DNA from 4 places in the Paenibacillus sp. FSL R7-0198 genome. Region 4 is predicted to be linked to each of the others. Evidence: predicted binding sites of a transcription regulator. Region 4 holds the regulator's gene; each other region holds the start of a gene.
What was found. The regulator Rex, encoded in region 4, represses fermentation and respiration genes when NADH is low (regulators of the CRP and FNR family bind a similar motif). The targets are predictions, from matches to a motif close to TTGTGAAATATTTCACAA.
Positions count from the first base shown of each region.

Region 1 (5,763 bases), 2.2 Mb from region 4:
TGCGGGAAGGCAGCAAACATCGCGCCCCCTGCCGTAATCAGCCATACTTCATTACCATCCCAGAACGGACCAATCGAGTTGATCAGGGTCCGGCGTTCACGATCTGTTTTGGCGATAATACCTGTAGACATCCCCACACCAAAATCAAAACCTTCCAAAAAGAAGAAACCAACAAACAATACGGCAATCAGCAAAAACCACAACTCACTTAGTGACAACGGAATAACCTCCATCCACGCCGAACGGATCGGCCGATTCATCGTGATCTTCTGGCTTCTCGACCGCAAACGGCCCTGCCTTGATCTCACGTACGAACAGGTATACCATCACGATACCGAGAACCGTATACGCAGCTGTGAACGCAATGGTCGAGAACAGGATCATTCCTGCGGATACATTCGGTGAGACCCCGGCTTCGGTTGTCATATAACCAAATACCGTCCACGGCTGCCTGCCAACCTCGGTCATGATCCAACCAGACGTATTAGCGATAAACGGCAAAGTTATGGCGAATACCATCAGACGCATAAACCACTTTCCAGCGACCTCCAGCTTCTTACGCATGGCTAGGAACGTACCGTATAGCGCCAGTGCAATCATCAAACCACCCGCTGCAATCATGATACGGAAACTCCAGAACGTTGTCCGTACTGGCGGGATATAGTCCCCCGGTCCATACGTCTGTTCATACTCAGCTTGAAGCTCCTTCATGCCTTTGACACTACCGGAGAACTTGCTGTAGGACAGGTAACTGAGCAATCCAGGGATTTTGATCTCACCCGTACTCTCCTGTTTATCCGGATCGATAAAAGCGACCACTGTCCATGGTGCCGGATCTTCTGTCGTTGTCCATGTGCCTTCACTGGCTGCCATCTTCATCGGCTGTGTCTCCACGAGATATTGAGCCTGGAAGTGTCCGGAGAAAGCTACACCAAACGAGGAAACAAGAGCGATAATGATTGCGATATTAAACGATTTGCGGAAGATCTCCACATCCTGCTTTTTCATCAATTTGTAAGCACTGATCCCGGTTACGACAAAAGCCCCTGTCATCAATGCCCCAAAAATAGTATGTGGGAATTCGACGAGAAGCTGACCATTCGTGATGAGTGCAAAGAAATCATTCATCTCGGCTCGGCCGTTGTTAATCTCAAACCCGACAGGATGCTGCATAAATGAATTGGCTGCCAGAATCCACAGCGCGGACAGGAATGTGCCGACAAACACCAGCCAGATGCAGGCCAGATGCACTTTTTTGGACAAACGATCCCATCCGAATATCCACAAACCAATAAATGTAGACTCCATAAAAAACGCCAGTAGCGCTTCAATAGCCAGTGGCGCACCGAACACATCCCCGACAAATCGGGAGTACTCGGACCAGTTCATACCGAACTGGAACTCTTGCAAAATACCTGTGACTACCCCGACGGCAAAGTTAATCAGGAACAGCTTGCCCCAGAACTTGGCCATCGTTTTGTAAATCTCCTTCCCCTTAACAACGTACAACGTCTCCATAATCGCAACCAACAGCACAAGACCGATGGATAGCGGGACAAAAAAGAAATGGAAAATCGTTGTAAGTGCATATTGGATACGCGATAACATAATCGGATCCATACCGTTACCCCTTCTTTCTGTTCACTTCGCAGTATGCGTATTTGGCATTGAAGCTGCACCTTCGCTGTCTGTCCGCCAAATACGTTGATGAACGTATTGTGCCAGATTACCTATTTTATACATGTGAGAATTATCACAATCTTCGTCTCTAGAGCAAAAAAAAGTGATCCTAGTCACACAAAAGATAAAATTCAGCCTATTATCACAGCTTGCCAACTGCATCTATTCATGGAAGATACTCATGTTTGGGACGGAATGCCCATATGTTAGTCTCAGGCATATCATGCGAAGTACCGTGAGGGCTTTACATATGAAGTGAAAGCATGAAACACATGCAGAGCGAATGACGCTCCATATTACAGTCAAGGTGAGGTGAACTATTCATGGAAAAACCTGCACCACTACCAGGTGAAGACACCGAAGCCAGCCTGGATAAGGTCAGTACAGCACAGTCCCCTGTCCGATATGTTCTCTTCCCTCGCAAAGGTGGCTGGTCATCCTTTCCCTATCCCGATATTGCTGCACTGCTGTCGATCGAGGGAGAGGTCTTCTATGTCAGTAGCCTGACGCAAACAGAAGATGTACCTCCGGTCATCACTGTCATCTCCCTCCCTGAAGCCGAGCAGCTATTGCTGGAACCTAGCACCGTAGCCGTAGTCGCCCATCCCTACTGGCTTATGGCTACAGCCTCGCTGGAGCCGGAGCTATGTTTCGCCCTGCTCCCTGAGCCCGCTGGGGAAGAATCATCTTCTCCCCTATGGGAGAGCAGTATTTCCAAACTGGTCGGCATCGCCGATCTGGTAGGCACATCCTCCGAGACACGTTATATGAAGCTGTTATTCCAAGGCGTACGTGTTATCTGGCTGGGCGGCGAAGACCCTGCACCTGCGGGTACGATGCAAAAGGATGATCTCGAAGTCCCTCTCCGGGACTACGAACTGTTCTTCCTGCATGCGCTGCGGCAGGTCTTGTCAGGCACTCCGGATAGCGTCACCCTGCTTCAATGCAGTGTACGTGCCGACTTCTACCGACAGCTCCGAGCCAAAGCAGGCCCACATGAGACGATATCCTTTTTGCTGGCAGCCTATGAGTACTTGCTTGAAGATCCGCGGGCCGTCCATTCGTTGCAAGAGGCCTTCACCCATGCGGTCATGAATGGTCGCAGTGATTGTGTGATCTCCCATTATCGATTCCTGTCTGCCATTCATGCCCGGGCTGGAGAGTTGGAGGACGCCCTGCGAGTGTACGGAATTAGCGCATCCGATGAACAGGAACGGCATCATTATGAACAGTTATGTCGCTGGCTGGAGGCGGGAGAAGATCAACTTGTACGAGCGGAATTGCTGCGTATTAACGATGATTACGGAACCGCGCTGCGCATCCTGGACGAACTTGGCGGAGAAACCGCGAGACATTGGAAATTCCGCATATATCAGGAGACAGGACGTGTGGAAGAGGCACTCGCTCTGGTGCATGCAGTCGATATTCAGGATGATGCCAGTCGCCGGGATTATCAGCAATTATCCGGCAGTGCGCTGGCACTGCGAGGGGAACGGCACGGGGCAGTCCGACATTATCTCGAAACGGCACTGGAGGATGAAGATGCGCTGGCCCGGATTGTCGAGCTGGAGCTGTTGGATCATGCTGTACAGCAATTGCTTGGGGAGGTGCCATGATGCTGGACCCAAAGAAGCGTAGACAACAGTTGAATGGGCCAATGGTGCACAGGAATATCCGAACCGAAACCACTTACACGCCAACCGAAACAGCCGATCGAACACATACAGACGCATTGGAAAATGGAGATCACACCCCTGATCATGCACAACCAACGCAGGACATCCGAAGCCAAGTGCATCACTGGGGCGACACACAAGGTCAGGAAGAACAGAGTGCAGCTATAACACAAGAGGAAACAAGTGTATTCAAAGAGCCCTTCTCCATTCGTCGGGTTCGCAAAAGCAAAGGCAACAAGCTGACCGCCATGCTCCAGGTTCGCAATGAACGCGGCCGATACCTTGAAGAAGTATTGCATGATCTGAGTGAGTTCGTGGATGAGATCGTGATTGTGGACGATGCCAGCACAGACGGAACACCGGACATATGTAAAGCCTATCCAAAGGTGGTCCGTCTGGAGGTATTGGAGAAACCACTGTTCGCCGAGGAATGGCGCCTTCGCAACACCTTATGGCAAGCGGCGGCGGGTACACATCCAGACTGGTTGCTTTCAGTTGATGCGGATGAGCTGTACAGCTCAGAGACCAAGAAAGCCATACGCACTCTGATTAATCAGGAGTATGCGGACTGGTTTGCATTTCGATTCTACGACATGTGGGGTGGCCGGACCCACTACCGGGAAGATGATCTCTGGTCTCTGCACAAACGGCATACCGCTTCACTTGTACGGTATATGCCTGGATATCCTTATTTTTATCCACAACAGAATCATCACGTTCCTCGTCTTCCCTTGTCCTGCACTGTATTGCCTGGGGTCAGCACGGAACTGAAGGTTCAGCATCTCGGCTGGGCCGGCAGTCTGGAGGACCGGGTTCGTAAATATTTGCGTTACAAGCGCATTGATCCTAGCGGTGAGTGGGGCAATCTTGCACATTACGAGTCGATCCTTGATCCGGAACCTCGGCTGATTCCCTGGAAGGAGGGACCGTGAGATGGGCGTGGTGAGTATTCTGACGCATAGTTTCACCGACGGGTACAACCGGGAATTCGGTCGTGTATTTGGGGGTGGACTGGAACGCTATATTCTGGATCTGTGCAGTGTCATCCGAGGACTCGGGCATATTCCCGAGGTTCATCAGCTGTCCTATTTTGAAGCATTCCAGACTCGGACGGAGCAGATTGACGTATTTGGTTATTCGTACGACATGGATAATGTACCGGAAGCCTTTGACCGGATGGCAGCCGCAGCGCGCGGCCCAGTGATCTATGCCAGCTGTCTGTGGCAACCCATCACCTACAAACCCGGCAGTCTTGGCATCTGTCACGGCATTAACTGGGATCGTCCCGGACTGCCACTAGAGACAAAACAACAAGTAGCAGAACACATTCAGCTGGCTCTGGATGGACTCGTGCGCATTGTATCGGTGGATTCTCATTTCCAGACCTTTTGCCGAGCTGCATGCACCTATACCGATCCAAAACAGGTTGTCCTGATTCCCAATGCAGTGGATACGTCCTATTTCACACCTGCCCCACCAACACGGACCTTCGAGCAAGAACAGGAAGACGAATGGCTTGTCGCATGGAAGAATGATCTGGCGAGTCATGAAGAAAATGTTGGAGCAGTTATATCAGGGGTGCAAGCTGTAGAAGGCAAGGCTGTAACAAGTGGTGCTGGAGCTAGCAGTGGTAAGGCTAACAGAGATGGAGGTGGGGATACAGATAGCGGTCAAGAACGAGAGGGGAAAGGAACGGTAGAACTCCATTTACAGTTATCGAAACTGGAAGAAGTCGAGGCAGATGGCGAATCGTATAGGTTTGCTCATAACCACCGAAATTCAAAGGATTGGGCTACAGATATTCTAGCAGAAGCAAATGCTGAGCATCAGGTTAATGGTCCGATTCAAGGGCAGGGAGAAAAGAAAACTGTGGAGGCCCGTGTGACCTCTCCCCGCCCAATTCGCATTATCTATCCACGCCGCATCAGCATGGAACGGGGTATTATTCCAATGATGCTGGCGGCAGATAAACTACTTGGAGCCTTTCCGGATCTGGAGATTGAATTTGCCGGGGAACTGGTCGAAGGCAGTACGGTCGGAAGAGCCTTTCGTTATTGGCATCGTACTCATCCACATGCGGAGCGAATTAATCAGCGCACGTATGATTTCCGGGATATTCGGGAGGCCTACCATCAGGCAGATATCGCCGTGATTCCAACCGTTTTCTCAGAGGGCACCTCCTATGCCTGTCTAGAAGCGATGAGCTGTGGACTTCCGGTAATTGCCTCCAATGTTGGCGGATTGAATGATCTGATTCAGGATGGGTTTAACGGGCTATTGGTACCTCCTGGTGAGCAGGAACTAACCGCTGCACTGGTTCGTCTTGTACAGGACCGGGCCGAGAGAGAACGACTGGGAATCTATGCGCGCGAGACTGCACTGTCCTATGATCTTGCCAGGTGGCGGA
Region 1 covers NZ_JBBOCB010000001.1:3,270,271-3,276,033, forward strand. The annotation lists gene cydB (cytochrome d ubiquinol oxidase subunit II) at 1-260, opposite strand, end outside; gene MKY87_RS14060 (cytochrome ubiquinol oxidase subunit I) at 205-1,620, opposite strand; gene MKY87_RS14065 (tetratricopeptide repeat protein) at 2,004-3,296, shown strand; gene MKY87_RS14070 (glycosyltransferase) at 3,293-4,288, shown strand; gene MKY87_RS14075 (glycosyltransferase family 4 protein) at 4,290-5,763, shown strand, end outside.
Region 1: the regulator Rex is predicted to act here: its motif matches at 1,742-1,759, upstream of MKY87_RS14060 (cytochrome ubiquinol oxidase subunit I).

Region 2 (5,763 bases), 600 kb from region 4:
TGGACGAGCCGATACTTCGATTCCATGGAACATTTTGCTTTCGCCTTCCTCATTGCGAATCGCTTTTTGCCAAGGTTCTTCAACGTGCTCAAGTGCAAATTCAATCCGCTGCATCAACGCTTTGCGTTCCTCCAGGTTATCCACGACAACCGAACGAATATGCTCCAGACCCATGCGTTCCACCCACTCGGAAGTCCGTTCCAGATAGTTACCTGTCTCGCGGTAATATTGCATGATGGCTCCGCACAGTTCGATCAACTCTTCATCTGTTTTCACTTTGCACAGGGAATCAGCAAGCCTTGCTTTGATACCTCCGTTACCACCGATGAAGATTTCCCAGCCTCCGTCGTTACCAACGATACCGATATCTTTGGTACATGCCTCAGCACAGTTCCGTGGACAACCGTTGACGGCATATTTAAACTTGGCTGGCAGATCCAGACGTTCGAATTTACGTTCGATGCGAGCGCCCATGGCCATGGAATCCTGTGTACCGAATCGGCAGAATTGGGAGCCGACACATGTTTTGACCGTACGCAGCGATTTGGCGTATGCATAACCTGAAGGCATATCCAGTTCAGCCCAGACTTTAGTCAGATCTTCTTTTTTAACACCAATCAAGTCGAGACGCTGACCGCCAGTAACTTTGACTGCTTTCACATCATATTTGACTGAAACGTCAGCGATGCGTTTGAGGTCTGCTGGAGTAGTCACCCCGCCGTACATCCGAGGTACAACCGTATACGTTCCATCCTTTTGAATATTTGCATTCATCCGTTCGTTAACAAAACGGGATTCTTTCTCATCTTCGTGTGTGTCTGGTGCAATCATGCCAAGGTAGTAGTTGATCGCCGGACGACATTTGGAACAACCTTCAGGTTGACTCCAACCCAGTACATTCATGACCTCTTTGGTCGTTTGTAATCCTTTTTCACGAATCTCGGCTACAATCTCATCCCGTCCCATGGAAGTACATCCGCAGATGCCCTGTTTGGCTCCAGTACTGAAACTGTCACCAAGTACATATTGCAGAATCTGTTCCACAACTGGTTTACATCCACCGCAAGAGCGGGTTGCACCTGTACAGGCTTTGATCTCATCTACGCTGGTTAGTCCTTGATTGGTAATGACATCAACAATCGTTCCTTTGGTTACACCGTTACAGCCACAGACAATCTCGTCTTCAGCCATCGTTTCTACAGAGGTGGTTTTCTTATGACCGCCGCAGCCTGTACCCATGAGTGAACCATACAATTCTTCGGTCATTTCGGCCTGTTGTTTGATCAGTTTCTGCAATTCGGCAGAATCCGTAATGTCACCGAAGAGAACGGCACCAACCATTTTATTATCGCGGAGCAGAATTTTTTTGTAAGTCCGTTTCCAGTCGTCTTTGTGCGAAATTACGGTGTGCTCAGGACTGTCAATGAATTCACCAGTTGAAAATACGTCCACACCTGAAATTTTCAATTTCGTGGATACTACAGAACCTTCATACGGAGCTGTCTCAACACCGCAGATATGTTTCGCGAGAATCATGCCTTGCTCGAACAATGGGGCAACGAGGCCGTAACATACCCCGCGGTGCTCTGTACATTCCCCGACCGAATACACATTCTCAAGTGAAGTCTGCATATAGTCATTCACGACAATCCCACGGTTCACTTCCATACCGCTTTCGCGGGCTACAGCCGTATTGGGTTTAATGCCTACAGCCATGACCACAAAATCAACATTCAGAACCGTATCATCTGCAAAACGAATCCCTTCAACGCGTTCGCCGCCCAGCAGTTCGGAAGTCTGTGCACCCATCTTGAAGCGGATACCCTGACGTTCCAGTTCTGCCTTCAACATGGCTGAAGCTTGCGGATCAAGCTGACGCTCCATCAGATCTTCCATCAGATGAACTACGGTAACTTCCATGCCGAGTTGTACCAACCCTTTGGCAGCTTCAAGACCAAGCAATCCGCCTCCGATAACGGCCGCTCTTTTATACTGCTTAGCAGCTTCCAGCATGACATTACAATCGGCGATATCGCGGAAACCGACAACACCTTCTTTGTCATGTCCAGGTACGGGGAGAATAAAGGAGTTAGAGCCTGTTGCAATGATGATTTTGTCGTAAGGAACGCGAGTTCCATCTTCAGTTACAACTTCATGTGTCTCGGCATCGATTCGTGTAACCGTTGTGCCTGTGTGCAATGTAATGCCGTAATCTTCATACCAGTGAAGGTCGTTCAGCACGATATCGTCCAGCGTTTTGCTTCCTTCCAGTACGTACGACAACATAATGCGGTTGTAGTTAGGATAGGGCTCGGTGCCAAAAACGGTAATATCAAATCGCGTAGTTAATTTCAGAATTTGTTCAACAGTACTGATTCCTGCCATACCGTTACCAATGATGATGAGGTTCTCTTTTTTTCCGTTCATGTGTGTATGCCTCCTTGAATAGACGCTGTACATTACTCAAAATTTTAGTGGTTTATATTTGAAATTATACAAGTAGTTGACGACAGTTTATGTGATTTAATTCACTAATAAAGATAGTTCAGTCAACTATTCGTTGGTGTGATCCCGGTCACAGATTTTTATATATATTTCCAGAACGACATATATACATATCCAAATGGATATTATACAGGCTGATTAATCAAGGCATATACTACGAGGCATAACGACGCGTCGATATGATCTTTTCAAAATTTGGTATTTTTTTTGCTAACACGAAACACACTACTAGGGCTTAATGAAGTTTCAGAAGTGAAGATGGGGACGTGAATTCTCATTGAGTTGACATGGCTGAAAGGAGATCACCTATGGGTGTAAAAAGAATGGACGATACCTCACCGGCTGCAACCCAGCCGGAGATTATTAAAGCGGTTGCAGTAACTGCTGTGATGATGCAGCTGATCCTGTCGGTTCTCTTAAAGCAGTTTCCCGATGTATCTCACAGAATAGAGATTGGCATGTTGTACAATCTGGCGAAGTTCTCGGCACCTGCCTTTATTTTTGCCATTTTGTATGATGTGGCACAGCTGCGAGACGTAAAGTATGGACACTATGTATGGCATAAAGCCAAAGAGATCATCGGGCCTTATCTCTTCTGGACTACCGTATATATATTAACGGTGAATGCAGGCGGATATGAGCAGGTGGGGGATGTTGTACAAGCCTTTCTGCTGGGAACGGCAGCCCCGCATTTGTGGTATACGGTCATGATGTTCCAATATCATTTGCTCATTCCGCTGGTGACTGCACTGGTTCTGCTCATGATTCGGAATCGAAAAAAAGCAGCTGTGTCATGGGTGGTATCCATCATCGTGTATGCCATTCTGATTCTGCTCTATGACCGATATGTTCTGCTGGATCTTTTGCATCCCGATCTGGTCTACACGGATCGAATCTTTGCCATGTATGGACTATTTGCATTGCTGGGAATGGGTACATCCATATATAAGGAAGCTTGCCTTGTCTGGTTGGACAAAATGAAGTGGGCGCTGCTGCCCATCGGTGTGCTGTTGTTTATTTGGGTGAACCGGGAACTATTTGCGTATGGATTTGAGGATATGAATTTGTTGAAATCTTCGTATCTGAAACCGTCGATGGTGCTGTTTAACATGGCGCTCATCTTGCTCCTGTACGCTGGTGCAACGGGACTGATTCGTATGAATGTCCGATTTCTACCTACTTTTCGCTGGATTGCCAAATACGCCTTTCGGGCATATCTCGCCAGTTATTTTGCACTGAATCTGACGATCTGGATGATGGGCAGTTATGTGAAGGAGATGCCGCTCGGCATCAGCATCGTGTTTTTGCTGATTTGCACTGCGATTCTAGCCTTCACGATGGTGTATTACATTGAGAAATTGTGCAAGGCAGTGATGCGACTTCTCAGAGCGAGGAATCACCAGGGACATCAGCCAGCGCCAGCTCACGGAAATAAGCGACCGTAAACTCGCGAAAAATCAGACAAGCTTTGGACAGGTAATGATCTTCCAACCAGGAAATCCCAATCGTTCGTTCGCATACAGGCTGTTCAATCCGAATCAATCGTACATGTTCACCCACAGATCCATCCCAGGATACCGCGGGAACAAGTGCAATACCAAGTCCAGCGCGAATGAGTCCACGTACGGTTGCCGGATCATCACTTTCGAAAATACGTTTTGGATTGAAACCGGCAATCCGGCACAGGCTGTCGGTTCGTTCACGAAGGTCGTTCCCTGCACGTAGCGTGACAAAGTGTTCCTCGGCTGCATCTTCCAGTCGGATGGATGTTTTCCCGGCGAGCTTGTGGTCAGCGGGCACAGCCAGGAACAGTTCCTCTGTCAGAAGAGGCAAGCTCTCCACTCGGGGAATCTGCAAGGGCAGCGAAGAGATACAGAGATCAAACCTCGGAGGATCAGAAGGACCAAAATGCTGGATTAACGTAAATGTGATATCCGGGTATTGTTGTCTGAATCGGGATAACAGGTCGGGCACCACGTGAGAGCCTACAGGGAATGCAAGACGGATATCGCCTGCCTGACCAGATGACATATCCGCAAGTTCCCGTTTTCCATTTTCGAGTGCTTCAAGAGATTGCTCGGCATATTTCAGAAATACACGACCATAATTGTTCAGCCGGATGAACTTTCCTGTTCGATCAAATAATTCGGTTCCCAATTCCTGTTCCAGCATTTTCAACGTTTTGCTCAAAGCTGGCTGGGAGACGTGCAGTTCTTCTGCCGCTCGTGTGATGTGCTCCAGCCGGGCGATTTTGCAAAAATAACGAAGTTGAAGTAAATCCATGCCAATCACCATCCATATCAATTTGGTTATGTATATATGTGTAACTATATATTATACATTATTAATGTGTGGAGTAAAATAAAACCTGTACCGCATGTGAATGAACGAATTTCAGATTGAATTAGAGAACATGATAATGAAACCAAATGGCAGATGAACATTAAATCATAGTTAAGGGAGGCTGGTCAGAGATGAGTACGACCAAACAGCAGCAACAGCCCTTGGGCCCATCAAGCTGGACGACCAGAAGAGATGAGAAACATAACAGAATGCAGAAGGTAGAGTCTTTACTCAAGGGAAAGGTACTGCCGACAGAGCAAATTGTAAATGCACTTGAGTTGCTCATCCGACCGGGTGATCGTGTTGTACTGGAAGGAAATAATCAGAAACAGGCCAGTTTTTTGTCTGCTGCACTGGTTCAGGTCGATCCGGAGAAGGTCAATCAGTTACACATGATTATGTCGAGTATTTCACGTCCGGATCATCTGGACATCTTTGAAAAAAAGATCGCTTCCAAGCTTGACTTTTCCTATTCGGGTTCACAAAGTCTCCGCATGTCGCAGATGATTGAGGATAACAGTATCGAGATTGGCTCGATTCACACCTATTTGGAGTTATATGGTCGACTGTTCATTGATTTGATTCCAAATGTTGTGCTCGTGGCGGCGGATAAAGCAGACCGTCAGGGGAACCTGTACACCGGAGCCAATACGGAGGAAACGCCAACCATTATCGAAGCAGCAGCCTTCCGTAACGGAATCGTCATCGTGCAAGTGAATGAACTGGTGGATGAGGTTCCAAGGGTAGATATTCCTGGCGCATGGGTAGATCTGGTTGTTGAATCGGATCGGCCGTATCAGTTGGAAGCTCTGTTTACACGGGACCCGCGCCAGATCAAAGAGACTCATATTCTCATGGGCATGATGGCGATCAAAGGTATATACGCCAAACATAATGTTCAATCTTTGAACCACG
Region 2 covers NZ_JBBOCB010000001.1:1,635,649-1,641,411, reverse strand. The annotation lists gene nirB (nitrite reductase large subunit NirB) at 1-2,427, opposite strand, end outside; gene MKY87_RS07035 (acyltransferase) at 2,793-3,950, shown strand; gene MKY87_RS07030 (LysR family transcriptional regulator) at 3,889-4,788, opposite strand; gene mdcA (malonate decarboxylase subunit alpha) at 4,980-5,763, shown strand, end outside.
Region 2: the regulator Rex is predicted to act here: its motif matches at 2,517-2,534, upstream of nirB (nitrite reductase large subunit NirB).

Region 3 (5,763 bases), 960 kb from region 4:
CCACGGATGAAAAGGAAGCTTTCTCTACAAAGATTCGCTGGACTGCTTCAGCCACCAAGGTGGCCTGGCTTATAATAGCTACACCAAGGGCCAGCGAAATGATCGCAAGGAGAAGCCTGTTTTTTCGTTGTAAAGACATTTGCTGCGAGATCAGATTGGATTTGGCTCTCCTCTTCATTGAACGCTCCTCCTTTATTTTTTCCCTTTCACATAATCCGCATCAAACAGGAACAGTTTGAATACCAGAATCAGAGAAGGAATTAACAGGCACAGACCACCGATAAACACAACGACGAGTGCAAAGCCCATTGCAGGTGATGTGGCGCTGCTCTGAATGGTGATGTATGGATCAAGAATGTAAGGATATTGCCCAATCCCGTAAGCAAAAAAGGCTGTGAGAAATTGCAGCATGATGCATATAAAAGCTAATCCGTAACGCCGTCCGTTATATAACAGCCACATGGCAATCATGAAAAATGCAACGGAAAGCGCCAGCAGCCACCATAAATCCATCATATTTTGAAAATGACGCTCATTGTGTTGACCCAAATATATAAATGCAGTCAGCGCGAGAATAATGGTCGGTGTGCTCCAGAACAAAGCATAGTTCCGCATCAGCTTCAATGCCGAATGGTCCTCTGCGCGAGAAGCGTAAAATGTGAGAAATGATCCGCTAATGAACAATACGGACACGATGGCTAGACCAACGATGCTCCACGATAATGGATTCGTAAACAGCGCCCAGTAATCCAGGGAAACGGTATCCCCTTGCTTCAAAATAAAGCCACCTTCTGAGAGGGTCAGTGCCACTGACAATGACGCTGGAATAAGCAACCCGGTAGCCCCGTATAAAAACAGATATACGACGTTATTTTTGGAACCATAATTCTCGAAAGCATAGAACGACCCACGAATAGCAAGCAAAATGACGGCAATACTTCCCGGAACAAGCAGCGCGGAGCCATAATAGTAAGCAGTATCCGGAAAGAATCCAACGATGCCAATATAGAAAAAGACAAAAAATACATTGGTGATCTCCCAGACCGGTGATAGATAACGGGAGATCAGACGATTAATCAGGTGATCCTGCTTTGTCAGGCGTGCATAAAAGGCGAAGAAACCTGCTCCAAAATCAATAGAAGCTACAATAAGATAGCCGTACAAGAACAGCCAGAGTACGGATATACCAATCAATTCATAACTCATCAGGCCTGATCCCCTTTCTTGGCTGATTGATCATGCTTCTGTTCCAACCATTTCTCCATCTCAAGCTCCGCAGGATTATTATTGAACAGACGTCTCAATACGAGAACACAGATGACGCCGAGCACGATGTATAGAAGCAAGAAGACGAAAAATAAAATTCTTACACTCGGTGAAGAAGTAGCAGCCTCTTCCACTCGCATATAACCTCGGATGATCCATGGCTGCCGCCCGATCTCTGCATAGAACCAGCCCATTTCAACAGCCAGAAAAGCAAGCGGTGCACTAAGTGCAACCATACGAAGCATCCACTTGTTAAACTGATTACGTTTCTTCCAAAACACAAACAGGAAGTACAGACTTGATATAGCAAGTAGAGCAAATCCAATTCCAGCCATTAGATCAAACAAATAATGCACAAGTAAGGGCGGGTGTTCATCTGGTGGAAATTCATTCAGCCCGGTAACCTCGGCGTTAAAGTCTCCAAAGGCAAGGAAACTGAGCAGTTTCGGCAAATGAAGAGCGCCTATAATTTCATGTTCTGCATTCAGCCATCCCAAAAAAATCAAATCCGCGCCGCTTTCCGTCTCGAAATGCCACTCGGCAGCTGCGAGCTTCTCCGGCTGATGCTCAGCCAAAAACTTGGCAGATACATCTCCTGCTAAGGAATTTAATAAACTGAATACCAGCACAACGGCCATCATGAGATTCAAGCCTTTTTTGTGGTAGGCCGACACTCCTTTTCTCAGCATCGCAAAGGCTGCTATTCCGGCTAACAGAGCAGCTCCTGTCAGATAAGCCGAGCTTAATACATGGAATACTTTGGAGAACGTCGCCGTATTCAACATCGCTTGCACGGGGTTCACTGCCATGAATTGACCTGCTTCCATGACAAAACCTTCAGGCTGGTTCATGAATCCGTTCACTGTTGTAATAAAAACAGCAGACATGCCTGCCCCCGCGACAATCGGAATAGTCAGCAACCAGTGGATATACGGATTTTTGAACCGATCCCACGTATACAAGTAAATTCCCAGGAAGATGGCTTCAAAAAAGAACGCGAACACTTCCATAAATAGTGGCAGTGCAATGACATTCCCGGCCAGCTTCATAAAATTCGGCCATACCAAGGCCAACTGCAGTGATATCGCTGTGCCTGTCACGACGCCAACCGCGACAGATATGACAAACCCTCTGGACCACCTCTTTGCCATAAGTATGTAATGGTGATCCTTCTTCCGAATGCCGATGAACTCTGCAATAGCAATCATCAAAGGTACACCGACACCCAGCGTTGCAAAAATCACGTGGAATCCCAGCGTCAAACCAGTCACTAGCCTGCTCCATAACACCGTATCAATAGCCATTCTTTGTGTTGCCTCCCTTCAAACTCTGTTCAATTTAGAAACATTCAATATCAGATTTGGCCAAGCTCAATGCAAAGTTGCGAAAAATTTCACAAAGTTAGGTATGACGATATCTTGCCACACCTATAATGCGTTTACTCCTGTAGGCCCCCGATAATAACAAGCATTGGATGCCTATTAAAATCTGATATTGATGCACTTAAAGTACTAACCAAGCCTATTAATCAAAATTATTATATCTTTATTTTTACCTAATTCAATCAAAGACACGTCTTCTACCCTAAACGTTCAAGAAAGGATCAACTCTTTCTGACAACTTGGTGAAAAACAAAAAATACACCCAATAGAGCTATTGATTCATTGGGTGTAAACGTGTTATTGCACGGCAGATTCGCTATTTTACTTGCTTACTTGCTCTGGACTCACCGCACCTGCCTCGCGACGTACGCTCATGATGATCAGTGATGCAGCTAATACCGTAAGGATGATTCCAAGCATCTGAAATCCTGTCACATTAAATGTATCTCCCATGACAATCCCAATCAATAACGACGATAAGATGGTTCCCAGGTAGCGTGATGTATTAAAAATACCCGATGCGACACCAATCATTTCTTTCGGTGTGCTTTTGAACAGAGCTGCTTGCATGCCGACCGCGTTTAGGCCGTTACTTATTCCAAATAAAGCTAAGGCAACAATGACAATGAAGATTGGAGAAGTTTCGTTCATAATAACGATCAATATAGAGCCAAATGTCATTAAAGAAGCGGATACAATCAGAGCTGGCCGTGATCCTGATTTGTCAATCCAGCGCCCTGCGATCGGTGCAATAATGACTGAACATAACCCCAAAGCTAGCATGCTCATTCCTGTATGAACTTCGTTGAGATGACGTACCTGCTTCAAATACGTAGGAACTCCAAAAAAAAGTGCGTAAAACAGGATGTTCACCAGCATGTATTGCACATTCATCCAAGTCATCTCGGGATATGAGGCAAACGTTCGCAGAGGGATAAAAGGCGTGCCTGCTTTTAATTCATGTCGGATGAACATGACGAGTGCGATTAACCCGATCCCCCCTGTCAGCAGATGCCATGTTGAAATATCTCCTGTGGAACTTACTGAAAGTAAACCGATGAGCAGAGTCACCAAAGCTACCGTAAACATCAGGATACCTGGTGCGTCAATTAACGCAAGCCATTGCCGAATGGACATGTGACCAGAGATAGACGGAGATTGCTCGTCCTTCGGGATTGTTTTCCAGGCGAACCAAAAGCTTGCCATGACAAACGGAATATTAACGAAGAATATGCTCTGCCAGTCCCACCAATGAATCAATACTCCACCAATAAAAGGTCCAACTGCAGCCGCTCCTGAAAGGAATATAGCCAAGGTGGACAAGGCGGAGGCTTGTTTTTCAGTCACGTTCATTCTGACAATCGCCATTCCAACGGCCACCATCATGCTTGTGCCAATCGATTGAACGATCCGGAATACGATGAGCCACGAAAAACTGGGAGACCACGGAGCTAGCATGGACGATACAAAAACAATAACAAGACCCATGAGGAAGATCTTCCTGCGGCCAAACAAATCACTACACTTGCCCATAACGGGTTGAGCGACAGCACTGGCAATGTAAAATGATAAAATAATCCACGAAACGGCTGTAAAATTAAGTTGATACACTTGTTGTAGCCTGGAGATTGCCACCGAAATCATGGAGGAATTCAACGGATTCAACATAATTCCAAGTCCAACAGCTAACATCAATCCTTTATTTCGAACGTTCATTGGTGCACCTCTCTCTCTCTTCTGCTGTTATCTTACTTGAACGTATTCATTTATTCCAACGCATTATATGTTATGATTTGATGAACTAGAAGGAATGAAGGAATGGTGCAAATGGAACTTCTTCAACTAAAATATTTCCTGACGGTGGCCCGATGCGAACATGTTACGGAAGCTGCGGGAAAGCTTCATGTCACGCAATCCTCCCTGAGCAAAACGATACAACGATTAGAGGACGACCTTGGAGTCCCTTTATTTGATCGAATCGGGAGAAAGCTGCGACTAAACGACTTTGGAAGAACATTTCTTCAACGAACTGAAAAAGCCTTATTTGAATTGGAACAAGGAAAGCGGGAAATCGCTGACCTCTCCAACCCGGATCAGGGTACACTGCAATTGGCGGTGACTACGGCAAGCACATTGCCAGGCATACTGCGGGAATTCCGAAAAAACAAGCCGGATATTCAGTTCCATGTGCAAATGGTTTCGTTAGAAAACATGTCCAGACTTCTACATCGAGGCGAGGTGGACTTTTGTCTCTCCTCCCCTCCGATTGAAGGTGACGATATCGAATGTCAGATACTATATGACGATCCGATTGTAGTCGCTGTTCCTATGGGTCATCGATATGCAGACCGAAGCAGCATTCAATTAACTGAGCTTAAGGACGAGTGGTTTGTTGGGGTGAAGCAAGGGTATGGGGTTCGTGATATGGTAGATTCCGTATGTCAATCCGCTGGTTTTGTACCGAAGTATGTGTATGAAGGTGATGAGCCTGCAAGATTAACAGCCCTTGTTGAAGCGGAGATCGGTCTCGCGTTTATACCTAGCACAGCCAGAAACCCGCATGAGCGTATTAGATATCTTCAGGTAGAGGAACATCAACTCGTTCGGGAAATCGCTCTACTTTCGCACAAAAACAGGTATATTTCCAAAGCCGCTTTAGAGTTTCGCAGCGTGGTTATGGACTATTTCAGTGCTATGCCATGAGCATAAATTCAATCCAGAGGAGTTGTCATTGTGATATTAAAAGCAGAAAAATTTGATCATATTTCAGAGACAGAACGGCTAGTCATCCGACCATTACAGAAAGACGACTATGAAAATTGGTTCAATGAGTTTGAAAACCGCTTGCCCTCCCAACACCGCCATGATAAAGGGAAAATGGATATGAGTGAATGTACACTGGATTGGTTTCATGATCTCGTAGATCGACACCAGGAGTTAGCGCGTACTGATGCCGTTTATGTATTTGGTGTGTTTAGAAAGCATGATGGTACACATCTGGGTATGATTGATATTGCGACCTTGGCAAGAGATGATTTTCAATGGGGAAGCTTCGGATACACGATCCATAATCAGTATTGGCGAAAAGGTTATGGGAAAGAAGCAGTGAATGAAG
Region 3 covers NZ_JBBOCB010000001.1:79,146-84,908, reverse strand. The annotation lists gene cydD (thiol reductant ABC exporter subunit CydD) at 1-178, opposite strand, end outside; gene MKY87_RS00320 (cytochrome d ubiquinol oxidase subunit II) at 193-1,206, opposite strand; gene MKY87_RS00315 (cytochrome ubiquinol oxidase subunit I) at 1,206-2,570, opposite strand; gene MKY87_RS00310 (MFS transporter) at 2,970-4,364, opposite strand; gene MKY87_RS00305 (LysR family transcriptional regulator) at 4,476-5,351, shown strand; gene MKY87_RS00300 (GNAT family N-acetyltransferase) at 5,382-5,763, shown strand, end outside.
Region 3: the regulator Rex is predicted to act here: its motif matches at 2,648-2,665, upstream of MKY87_RS00315 (cytochrome ubiquinol oxidase subunit I).

Region 4 (5,763 bases):
TTACCTGGCGCTCGCGTATCTGAATCTGGAACAAATGGCGGAAGCGGGGACACATTTGCAGCAGATCATGTACCTTAAGGGTTCACCTCGCTTAAAAGGGCTTGTATGTAACGCCCTGGGCTGTATTCAAGCCAAGCTTGCGAATCCCGAAGCTGCATGTTCACTCTTTGCACAGGCCCTTCAGTATGACCCGACATTGACCGAACCACTGTACAACATGGAAGCTTGCAGGTTGAACAGGGGAAAATTGCAATATGCTAATCAGCTGACGACCCTTCATTAAGCGGGAATTCGGCGACAAAAAAACGGTGTTCCCTCCTTTGGCATAGCGGCGGGGACACCGCTTTTTTGTCAGTTAATTTTCAAATCCCCTTTTTTTTGCTATGCTGTAACATAGACTGGAATGGAAGGGACCGTACATTGCAATGAAATTTGCCGTATTGGATTTCGAAACAACCGGCACGCAGTCCGACGGTGAGATTATACAGGCCGGACTTGCCATCATAGATCATGACTACAGCATAACTCAAATATATAGTTCTTATGTGAACCCTGGTGTACCGATTCCCCCGTTTATTTCGGGGTTGACGGGTATTACCGATGAAGATGTAGCGGACGCTCCTTCACTCGAAGAGATGATGATGGAGATGGTTCCGCTGCTTAATGATGTGGTGCTAGTTGGACACAACGTCGCTTTTGATTTTCACTTTTTGCAGAATGCTCTTGACCGTTGCGGTTATTTGCCGTTCACTGGCCGTATTCTGGACACGATTGATTTTCTGAAGATTACATTCCCATCACTGGGTTCTTATCAACTCGGTTATGTGTCTTCCGAATTTGGATTTCAACATGATCGCCCTCACCAGGCAGACAGTGATGCACTGGCGACAGCCTATGTGCTGCTCAAGTGTCTGGATGAGTTAAAGGAATTACCGCTCATAACGATTCAGCGCCTCAGTGACCTGTTTGCACCAGAAGACAGTGACTTGGGCTGGTTTTTGGACGGGATGCGCAGTGAGAAGGAAGCAGAGCCGATTCAGGATCTGGACGGACATACCTATTATCGTCAGCTTGCTCTTAATGTAAGTGATTGGACCGACATTGGTGCACCACGCGATGAGCGGGAGGCTAACCCCCTCGATGGTGTAAGCTTCGAACAGTTTATGGACCAGGTTCGGGAGAACCTGAAGGATACACTGGATCATTACGAAGAGCGTGAAGCGCAGACCCAGATGTTCAGCAGTGTAAGGCAAGCCCTGGATGAAGAGAAACATCTCTTGATCGAAGCTGGAACGGGTACCGGTAAATCTCTAGGGTATCTGTTGCCTGCTATTTACGAAAGTGTGAAGCAAGAACAGAAAGTTATGGTCAGCACGCATACGATCAATCTGCAGGAGCAATTGAGAGAGCGGGACATTCCGATGCTGACTCAAGTGGTTCCGTTCCCGTTTAAGGCTGCTGTATTCAAAGGACGTGGACATTACCTGTGCCTGCGCAAATTTGAACACAAAATCAATAAACGTGAATTCGCCACACCTAAAGAGGATTATTTCACAGCTGCTCAGATGATCGTCTGGCTTACGCAGACCGAAACCGGAGATGATGAGGAACTTAACCTTAGCGGACGCGGAGGGGACTTCTGGGAGACCGTACAGAGCGAATCCGAATCATGTCTGGGAAGATCCTGTCCATGGTTCCGCAAATGTTTCTACCATCGTGCCAAACATGAGGCAGGGTTGTCTGATATCGTAATCACCAATCACTCCAAATTATTTACGGATGTGAAAGCCGCGCATCAGCTGCTGCCAGCCTATGAGAGTCTTGTAATCGATGAGGCACATCATCTGGAGGATGTCGCTGGTAAACATCTTGGAATGCATATGAAATATTTCACTTTGGTTCATACACTGACCCGCCTGTTTAAAGACAGTCGTAATGGTCAGCTGCCTATGCTTCGTTCGCAGTTATCCGGGCATGAAAATTCGGTGCAATGGGGCTCCATGGTGGACCAGATGTTCCCGCTCGCTCTTGAGGTCAAGGAACTGTGGGATCGTATGAGCGATGCATTGTTTGGTCTGTTGCCTGAACGAAGTGATGCTTCACCGGGCGAGACGGGGCAATTTTCACTGCGTCTGAAAGCATCTCAGAAACCTGCAAAATGGCAGGAGTTGCAGGATCTGGAGAACCAGATCTATGTGACTCTGGGCGATTTGGTTCGCAAAGGGGACAAATTGCTGCTTGAAGTGAAAGAGGATCAGGATGATTATCAATCGGATAGTCTGATCACGGACATAACAGGATTACTGAAAGATCTGACCACATTGAAGGAGAATCTACGTTTCTTCATGCGTATGGATGACGCCAAAACGGTGTACTGGATGGAAGCCAGCGGCCAGTTCCGCAGTAAATCACTCCAGCTGTATGCCGTACCTGTAGATGTCAGTGCACAACTAAAGGATTTGTTTTTTGATAAAAAGAAAAGTGTTGTGCTTACATCAGCTACGCTTTCGGTAGATAAGTCATTCCAGTTCATGATTGAGCAGCTTGGCTTGCAGGAAGCTTCCGAGAATAATCGGTTGTTAACGTCGATGCTGCCATCACCTTTCAACTATCGCGATCAGGCACTTCTGGTGATTCCGCGTGATTTCCCGAGTGTGAAGGGAAGTGTGGGTGATGCGCACTTTGTTAATATGCTGGTGCAATCACTCGCAGAGACGGCAATTGCTACGCGTGGACGCATGATGGTTCTGTTTACTTCATACAAGATGTTGCGACAGGTCTATGATCCGCTGAAGGAGGCGCTGTCTGGCAACGACATCTCGTTGCTTGGTCAAGGCGTTGATAGTGGAAGTCGTTCCAAATTGACTCGCAGGTTCCAAGATGCCAAAGCAACAGTACTTCTGGGCACAAGCAGCTTCTGGGAGGGTGTAGATATCCCGGGAGAAGCGCTGACCTGTCTCGCTATTGTAAGATTGCCTTTCCAACCGCCGAATCATCCGTTGGTGGAAGCCAAGAGTGAGTTGCTTCAGGAACAGAAGAAAAATCCGTTCATGAAACTGTCCGTGCCACAAGCGGTCATTCGTTTCAAGCAGGGATTTGGCCGATTGGTGCGTACAGCAAAGGACAGAGGAATTGTCATTGTTTATGATACACGTGTGATTGAAGCGTACTATGGTAAATTCTTTTTATATTCATTACCAGGTCCCAAAATGGAGCATATGCTCACGGAGCAGATGGTTCCACGAATAACCGAGTGGTTGGAAAAACCTGCTAATGAACAAGAATAATGGTTGTTTTGTTCGTTATATCATTGCATGACACTATCGTTTGGCGTTAAACTTTATTAGATATTTCCGTATCCGATTAGAGCAGTTGCACGTAAGAACTTATAACCTAAATTACAAGGAGCATTCTGTATAAAATGTCACGTCTATCATTGAGTTTATACAGAATGCTCATCTTTTCATCTATTATTTTATCGTGGCCTTGGTAAGGGGGAGCAAGAATGAAATCGGATAAAATTTCGGAAGCGGTGGTACGACGTCTGCCTGTATACTTGCGCTATTTGAGCGAGTTGCACCAGCGTGAGGTGGCTACTGTTTCTTCTCAAGAGCTTGGACAAAGGCTGGATCTGAATCCGGCCCAAATTCGTAAAGACCTGGCTTACTTCGGTGATTTTGGTCGTAAAGGGATCGGGTATGATGTATCCTATTTGATCGAGAAAATTCGTCACATTCTCAAAATCGATCAGCAAATTAATGTAGCTCTGGTAGGTGCGGGTAACCTCGGACAGGCCTTGTCCAACTACAACGCATATCTGAAAGACAACATGAAGATTGTTGCTGTATTTGATGCATATGGACCGAAGATTGGTAGTCAAATCAACAGTTTGACGGTAAAGCCAATGAATGAATTGACGGAAGCGGTTAAAACGGATAACATCCGCATCGGTATTATTACGGTTCCGGATACGGAAGCCCAAAATGTAGCCGATCAGCTTATTGAATCGGGAATTGAAGCGATCCTTAATTTTGCACCAACAATTCTAAAAACACCGCCGCATATCCGCATTCACCATGCTGACTTTACAACGGATCTGCTTAGTTTGGCCTATTACTTGGAGACTGGAAAGGACGACGAGGAAGATGACAACAAATAGATGGGTAATTCACAACGGTAAATTTGCCGTTAATGAAGGCGGCACAACATGGAACGTTGTTCAAGGATACATGGTTGTTGAGAATGACAAGATTGTGCATATTGGTGAGACATTGCCGGATGGAGACGAAAATTGTACCAAAGTGGATGGAAAAGGATTGTTCTTCCTGCCGGGTCTGATCAATACGCATGGTCATGCAGCGATGTCGTTGCTCAGAGGGCACGGAGACGATCTTGCGTTGCAAGTATGGTTGCAGGAAAAAATGTGGCCGATGGAAGCGAAAATGACTTCAGAAGACGTATATTGGGGAACTTCGCTATCGGTGCTTGAAATGTTGAAAGGCGGAACTACAGCTTTCCTGGACATGTACGATCACATGGATCAAGTTGCCAAAGTTGTGGAGCAATCCGGCGTTAGAGCAGCACTGGCACGTGGTGTAATTGGGCTGTGCTCGGAAGAAGAGCAACTGCGGAAGCTGGAGGAGTCGGCAGCGTTTGCACGTGAGTGGAATGGACAGGCAGATGGTCGCATTACAACCGTAATCTCGCCACACGCACCATATACATGCCCTCCTGACTACATAGAGAAGCTTGTACAGGTCGCGAACGACCTAAACCTTCCTCTTCATACACATATGTCAGAAACGCTTCGTGAAGTCGAGCAGAACGTGGCTGATTATGGACTGCGTCCTGTAGCACATCTGGAGAAACTGGGCTTTTTCTCCCGTCCATCCCTGGTTGCACATGCGGTGCATCTGAATGACGAAGAGATTGAGATTCTGGCCCGTCATGATGTGGCTGTATCCCATAACCCGGGAAGTAACCTGAAACTCGCTTCCGGTGTTGCGCGTGTACCTGCGTTGCTGAAAGCAGGAGTTACCGTTTCACTCGGAACTGACGGACCAGCAAGTAACAACAACCTGGATATGTTCGAGGAAATGAGACTGGCTGCATTGATCCACAAAGGTGTATCTGGTGACCCGACGGCAGTGCCAGCAGGCGAAGCGTTACTACTCGGAACGTCATATGGAGCCAAATCAATCTTCTTGAACAATACCGGAGCACTCCAGGTCGGCATGAAGGCTGATTTTATCGCCTTGGACATTGAACAGGCACATTTCTATCCACATACAGACCTGATCTCACATACGATCTACTCGGCTTCTGCCAAAGATGTTGAGCACGTATGGGTGGATGGGAAACAAGTGGTGAAACATGGCGAATGTCTGACGCTGGATGAAGAGCGCATTTTGCGTGAGTCTCAATTGGCATTTGATGGTCTGCTTGCTCGTTAATTGCAGGATAGAGCATCATAGGGAAAGGAAGTTCGACTTTTGAAGAAAAAAAAGAAGTGGATATGGATTTCGCTGCTTGCACTGGTTCTGATTCTGTTTGGACTTCAGCGTTATTACGTCCATGTCACGCAGGACCAGCGCAAGGAAGAAGCGCTCGCCATACAGGCAGCACAGGAGCAACTGGGCATTACATCCTATGATGAATTGCGCAAGTACATCTGGGGAGACAAAGAAGGCTCTGACAACATCTACTGGACCCTGATCGGCAAAAACAAGGATAACCAGGATGTTATGGTCTGGGTTAAATTCG
Region 4 covers NZ_JBBOCB010000001.1:1,037,578-1,043,340, reverse strand. The annotation lists gene MKY87_RS04270 (tetratricopeptide repeat protein) at 1-283, shown strand, start outside; gene dinG (ATP-dependent DNA helicase DinG) at 426-3,287, shown strand; gene MKY87_RS04260 (redox-sensing transcriptional repressor Rex) at 3,506-4,159, shown strand; gene MKY87_RS04255 (amidohydrolase) at 4,146-5,453, shown strand; gene MKY87_RS04250 (DUF5590 domain-containing protein) at 5,493-5,763, shown strand, end outside.